One region of the Cytobacillus solani genome, then DNA from elsewhere that is predicted to be linked to it. Evidence: riboswitches for the same ligand, from Rfam matches in the RefSeq annotation. Region 1 holds a riboswitch; the other holds the start of a gene.

Region 1 (3,430 bases):
TTTCTGTGTCCTGAAGCGCACGTGTTGAGCTTCCAAGCACGGTTCTGTCTAAAGCGAAATCAATATCTTCCTTTGAAATGCAAGCTTGTCCATTTTGTACAGCTCTGCGACTGGCTGTTTCAAATAGTGATTGAAGATCGGCACCGGAAAAACCAGAAGTGCTTTCAGCAAGTTCTTCAAGAGAGTTCATTACATTTGTAGCTAATTTTCTATTTTTCGTATGAATCTCGATAATTTCTTTTCTTCCTTTCGTATCAGGAAGAGGCACATGAAACGAAAAGTCAATCCGGCCAGGTCGAAGAAAGGCATCATCAAGCATATCTTTCCGATTTGTCGCCGCAATGAAAAGAATGCCATCATTAGAGTGTCCGCCATCTAGCTGTACTAGAAGTTCAGTTAACGTCTTCTCACTTTCTTCACCGCCATGCTGCTTTCTTTTACCAGCAAGGGCATCGACTTCATCGATAAAAACGACTGCAGGCTTTTGCTTCCTTGCATTTTGGAACAATGTTCGCACGCGGGATGCACCAACACCTACAAACATTTCATTAAATGCTGAGCCGCTCGTTGAAAAGAAGGTTGCACCTAGCTCTTTAGCAATCGCTTGTGCCAGCAATGTTTTCCCTGTTCCAGGAGGACCATATAATAGTATCCCTTTCGGTTGCTTTAAACCCATTTGAATTGCACGTTCCGGTTCTTTCAAAATAGAAAGAGTTTGCATGATCTCATCTTTCATTTCACCTTGAATTCCTCCAACATCAGCAAGAGAAATAGGTGGAAGCGGCTTTGCCCTCGATACACTTTGCTTCATTGTATTTGTTGCACCAAGGCCGCCTCTGCCAGACTTATATAAATAAATGCCTATGGCAGTAATTAAGACAGCGAGCCCGCCCAAAATCCATGGTGTATATGGACTACTAGATGAAAATGTATATTCAACATGATAATTTTCTACTAATTTACCAATCAATTGACTATTTGGCGGGACATGTGAAATAAATTTACCATCACCAGTAATAATCGTAAGTTTTCCATTTATATGTTCATTTATTGTAACCATTTCCCCATTTTGCGATGCAATCAATTCTTCGACAGAAGAATAGGGGACTGTTACGGATTTATTCCCATTCTGAACAACAAAGAAAATGGCTGTTGCTATAACTAATAAGCCTACAATAATCGGAACAATTGTTGAAGCTTTTCTAAAATTTAATTTCAACTTTTTCCCTCCTCATTGTACCTTTTCATTATAAGTACGAAACATATGTGTGAATAGTAGATGATTTATGTAAAAACTAGAAAATATTGTTAAATAACTTATATAGCAAAGATATCCTTAAAAGTACTATTTCCCCTTCACAAATATTGGAAAGCAAGATATAATTACATAGGATATTAAATAAACGTAACCACAAGGGGAGCGTAAAGCTGAGAGTGAACAGTTCGCTGTTCTGACCCTTCGAACCTGTTAGATAATTCTAGCGCAGGAATGTGGATTGAATAGGTGTTTTTTTGTTTTGTATGCTTATTCTCCCCTTGAGGTGTCGTACCATTTGAAAAGGGGAGTATTTTTATGAAAAAATTAAGTTTAATCGCATTGATTGAGGCTTCATTTTTTGCAGCATTTGCCATTATTTTGGATTTATTGCCATCAATCAAGCCAACGCCCAATATATCAATTTCAGTTGCCATGCTGCCCATCTTCATCTTGGCCTTTCGATGGGGGTTTCGTGTAAGTATGATTTCTGGCTTTATGTGGGGCATTCTCCAAATTGTCATGGGAGATGCTTGGATAGTAACACCTGTACAAACATTTATTGAATATGTCTTGGCTTTTGCATTCATCGGTTTTGCTGGACTATTTTACAATTTCATTCAAAAAGATCTGAGATATGGAAAAAAGAAAACTGCGCTTACTTGGATTGTAGCAGCTATATTTATCGGAAGTCTTGCTCGCTATTTCTGGCATTTCTGTGCTGGTATTTTATTTTTTGGCAGCTATGCACCAGAAGGCATGTCACCGTTTCTATTCTCTTTTGCAGTAAATGGAGCAACAGCACTTGGATCATGGGTACTATGTTCAATTGTTGTCGTACTTGTCATTGCCACTGCACCGCAAATAATTATTAGAAAAAATGACTCATTGGCTATAACACATAACAAAGCTTCGTGAAAGATAAAAAATCCTCTCTAAACTTTTTAGAGAGGATTTTTATTTATTGAAAATGAAATGTAATACTATTTTTGAATCATCATATTTAGTGGATAATTATGTGAAGAAAAGAGAGTTGCTACTGGAAAAATATATTGAATATGGAAAAATAATCATTATTTCAGAAAAACTGATTCGAAAGATTTAACAGAGAATTACGAGAACTTTTTAATAATTTTACAAATATGTGAACAACTTTTGAAATCTGAATCAGCTTCAAAAGTTATTTTTTCCTCTAAGAAAGTAGTTTAAATGCAATGTTTATATGTATTCATTGTTATTTCGATATATTAGTTGATCCAATAAAGTAAAAATATTCCTTCGGTTATTTGTCACATTCTTTTCGTTAACAACATGTTAATATTGTAAATGAACCAGCAAGAACATGTTTAGGTGTTCTTTTGTTGAAGATTGTGAAAATATGTACACAATAATTGGTTTTTTTGATTTCTAATAAGAAAGGAGCCCCTGTTATGAAATTGAAATGGGCTGTATTAGCGGTATTTTTCACTATTGTCACTGTGTTAACAGGATGTGAACCATTAACGGTCTTTGATCCTAAAGGGCCTCAAGCTGAAAGGCAAGCCAATGACATACTATTATCGATAGGAATTATGTCGGTAGTTGTTATTGTTGTTTTTGCTATTTTAATATATGTGTTGGTGAAATTCCGCGCTTCAAAACAAAGTGAAGACTATGAACCACCTCACATGGAAGGGAATCCATGGGTCGAAGCAATTTGTGTAGGAATTCCTGTGATAATTGTTGCTTATTTATCATTCGTTTCCGTACAAAGTAACTATATCGTTGAGTCTGCTCCGAAAGGCTATGAAGAACAAGAACCATTGGTTGTCTATGCTTCATCGTCCAACTGGAAATGGCATTTTAGTTATCCTGAAGAAAACATTGAAACAGTCAATTATTTATATATACCAACAGACCGTGCACTTGAATTTAAATTATATTCAAATGGACCGATTACAAGTTTCTGGGTTCCACAACTAGGCGGTCAAAAATATGCAATGGCTGACATGATTACAACATTGCACTTAGCTGCAGACGAACCTGGCGAATTTATGGGTCGTAATGCTAACTTCAGCGGAAAAGGGTTTGCTGAAAATGCATTCAATGTCACTGCCATGTCTCAAAAAGATTTCGATGATTGGGTAAAGGAAGTAAAAGAAACGGCTGATCCACTTTCTGAAGAAAAATACAATG
Region 2 (3,430 bases), 860 kb from region 1:
AATCGTACTTTTTCCACTGCCAGACGGTCCAAGGATAGAGACGAATTCACCCGCTTTCACATCCAAGCTTAATCCTCGGATAACTTCGTTTTCTCCAAACCTTTTCGAGACATTTTCAATTGAAAGTAAACTCATTTTCTTTCAGCCTCCATTCTTTTCCAGCGGACTAGAAAATGCTCTGCCAGCAGAATGAGCAAAAATAATAAAAGACTTAATATCATAATAAATAATATAGCAACAAATACACGATCCGTTCGAAAGGAAGAGGAAGCAAGCGTCATATATACACCAATTCCTGATTTGGCTCCGAGCCATTCAGAGATGACTGCTCCCATCACGCTATATGTAGCTGAAATCTTTAAACCAGAAAATATAGCTGGCAAGGAAAAAGGAAGCTCAAGCTTCCAGAAAAGCTGTCTTCGATTAGCACCAGCCATCATCATATAATGCTTCAGTTCATTTGGTGTTTGTCTAAACCCATCTAAAGCAGCAACAGTGATGGGGAAGAAACAGACAAGTGTGATGACAATAATCTTTGGCATTAAGCCAAAGCCAAACCAAATAACCAATAGGGGAGCAAGAACGATGATTGGTACATTCTGTGATAAAATCAGCAAAGGGTAGATTGATTCTCTAACCATTGGAATAAGATGAAGGATAATAGCTGTCAGCAGTCCAACACTTGAGCCGATGACAAATCCGAGCAACGAAAGTTTAATTGTTGATTGCAGATGCTCATGAAAATTTCCCCAGCCTTCTATTGCTTCTTTAAGAATATCTGTTGGTGGTGGGAGAAGCCACGCAGGAATATCAGCTAGTTTAACTGCCATTTCCCAAATAATGAATAAAAGGAGGAGAACAAGAGCCGGTCTCCATCCTTTTAATAAATTGTTTATCATGAACGGTATTTCTCCGTTAAATCGTTCATTTCAATTCCTGAAGGCTGATATAAAATTTTTACTTGCGAAATGACATTTCTGCTCCCTTTTTCGATCATTTTTTCGTTCATTTCAGCTATGATTCTTAATAATTGTTCTAATTCACCTTCCATAGTTGTTTCCAGCGGGTGAACCTCATACTTAACTCCTGACGCATCAATTACACGAATTGCTTCATCAACGTAGGGAATGACATCCTCACCGTTTTTAGTTTTTGGTATGATTTGTATACTTACTAATGCATTAGCCATACTTTAACACTCCTCATTCAGGTAAAAATTCATTTGTAAAAGCTTTTTCAGCTTCTAATTTCTTATCAAGCAAACCGTTTTCGAACATCCAATCTGCATAGTTTTTCCAAACGTCTAGCTTTTGTTCACCCCATCTTGAGGCATCGTCTTGATAACGGGGAGCTAACCATTCCTGGCTTTTTTTCACAAGTTGTTCATCTAGATCGGGTGCAGCTTTTAATAGGATGTCTGCTGCTTCATTAGGGTTTTCGATTGTATAGCCATAACCTTTGGATGCCGCTTTAACAAAAGCTTTTACTATTTCAGGATTGTTCTTAATCATTTTTTCATTTGTTGCTAGTACTGGGGTATAATAATCAAGCTTTTCGCTATAATCGGTTAAATAAACCATATTAATTTTTTCCCCGCGCAGCTCTGCCTCCACGCCTGTCCAGCCATAATAAATCCAAGCGAAATCAATATCGCGTTTAACAGCTGTGAAGAAATCGGCATCGCCCATATTAACGATTGAAACATCTGCAACATTTGCCTTTTCGATTTTCATTAAAGAATCAAGAACGGATTTCTCAACAGGTGAGCCCCATCCCCCATATGTTTTTCCTGCAAAGTCTTTTGGTGATGTGATATTTTTTTCAGCAGGTGAAGCAAATCCAGAAGTATTATGCTGAATCACTGCGGCAACGGACACAAGAGGAACTCCTTGCACACGAGCTTGTGTGATACTTTCCTGATAACTTACCCCGAAATCAGCCTTTCCAGATGCAGTTAGCTGATCTGCACCAGCTTCACCAGGCATAATAATTTCCACATCAAGGCCTTCTTCTTTAAAGTAACCTTTATCCTTGGCAACATATAAGCCAGTATGGTTCGTATTTGGTGTCCAATCAAGAACAACCGTAACCTTTTCCAGGTCTTTTTTGTCCTTTTCCTTTGCTTGATCGTCGCCGCTGCTGCAGCCAGTAAGCAAGAGTGCGGAGCAAATGATTGTTATCCATTTCTTCATCCTTTTAACCTCCAGGTAATTTATACTTATGTTCTCCAGAATGTATGGATTTTTTGCAAAATAAAAACGCCCTTGGCATGAACCAGGGCGCATATAAACTAAACACATCTATGTATTAGAATATGTTCCCTCCGCTGGTATCAACCAGATCAGGTTCAAAGGGTTATCATCTCACTGATGAAATCTCAACCGATATACGGTTCCCCCACATTTTTAGCCTATTTAATTTGTCAAAAGCGTTTTTATTCCTAACCCATTATAACAGAAATGTTCTAATTGACTAGAAAAAAGTACTAATTAAATATATCTAAATAGTCATTCCACTATTTTACTGCATTTCTATGGAAAAAATTGAGGTGTGGAGGTGTTTAGTTTTCTATGTTACGGTTATATACGTTGTTCATGCAAGAAAAAAGGAGGGGATTGAATGAAGAAACTTGCAGCGGTTTTTGCAGGGTTCATGATGCTCTCATATCCGTTTTTCCAACCAGATAAACATTACACGTATGCTGAAACTTTAGATCATGTTGATATATATACGGTTCAAAAAGGTGATTCCCTTTTTGAGATTGGAATGAAATATGGAGTATCTGAAATAGATGTAATGAAAATTAATCATAAAAAGTCAGAAAAAATCCGACCTGGTGAAAAGTTAATTTTACCAAAATCGATTTCAAAAGAAGAAAAGGATCTTCTTGCAAGACTTGTCCATGCTGAAGCAAAAGGGGAGCCTTATGCTGGGAAGGTTGCTGTTGCGCTAGTCGTTTTAAACCGAGTGGAAGACAATCGCTTTCCAGATAAAATAAAAGATGTCATTTATGAAGATAGACAGTTTCAACCAGTGGATAATGGAGCTATTAATGAGCCTGCAGATAATAATTCTAAAAAAGCGGTCATGGAGGCACTTGCTCTAGAAGGAAAAGGAAATGACTCCGTCTATTTTTTCAATCCTGACGAAACAAGCAGTACATGGTTAAGAGCACAAACAGTGACTGAAGAAATTGGAAATCATCGCTTTGCTAAATAGGAACATCTCCAGTGTATTCGTGGAGATGTTCTTTTTTGTAATCAGGAAGAGGTGCCATGATTATGATTCCAAGGGTAAGTGGAGAAATCGTCACCACGGTCATAAGAAGGATTGACATGTGCCGACAAAGAGTGAAAAACAGGATACCGCGGTCACATGAGGTAGCACCAAGTGCCCAACATAGGCAAAACAAGCAAAACCTCGATTACAT

What was found. Region 1 has a riboswitch for thiamine pyrophosphate ahead of thiT (energy-coupled thiamine transporter ThiT). Riboswitches for the same ligand answer to the same signal wherever they lie in the genome.
Region 2: linked by a shared signal. The riboswitch ahead of FI644_RS00035 (ABC transporter substrate-binding protein) and the one ahead of thiT (energy-coupled thiamine transporter ThiT) in region 1 are both predicted to bind thiamine pyrophosphate.

What each region holds. Positions count from the first base shown of each region.
Region 1 is NZ_CP041305.1:4,349,721-4,353,150, forward strand. Features, by position in the region: gene FI644_RS21865 (AAA family ATPase) at 1-1,219, opposite strand, end outside; TPP riboswitch at 1,405-1,507, shown strand; gene thiT (energy-coupled thiamine transporter ThiT) at 1,574-2,173, shown strand; gene qoxA (cytochrome aa3 quinol oxidase subunit II) at 2,686-3,430, shown strand, end outside.
Region 2 is NZ_CP041305.1:5,264-8,693, reverse strand. Features, by position in the region: gene FI644_RS00050 (ABC transporter ATP-binding protein) at 1-135, opposite strand, end outside; gene FI644_RS00045 (ABC transporter permease) at 132-899, opposite strand; gene FI644_RS00040 (thiamine-binding protein) at 896-1,189, opposite strand; gene FI644_RS00035 (ABC transporter substrate-binding protein) at 1,203-2,192, opposite strand; TPP riboswitch at 2,302-2,409, opposite strand; gene FI644_RS00030 (cell wall hydrolase) at 2,620-3,219, shown strand; gene FI644_RS00025 (YkvA family protein) at 3,425-3,430, opposite strand, start outside.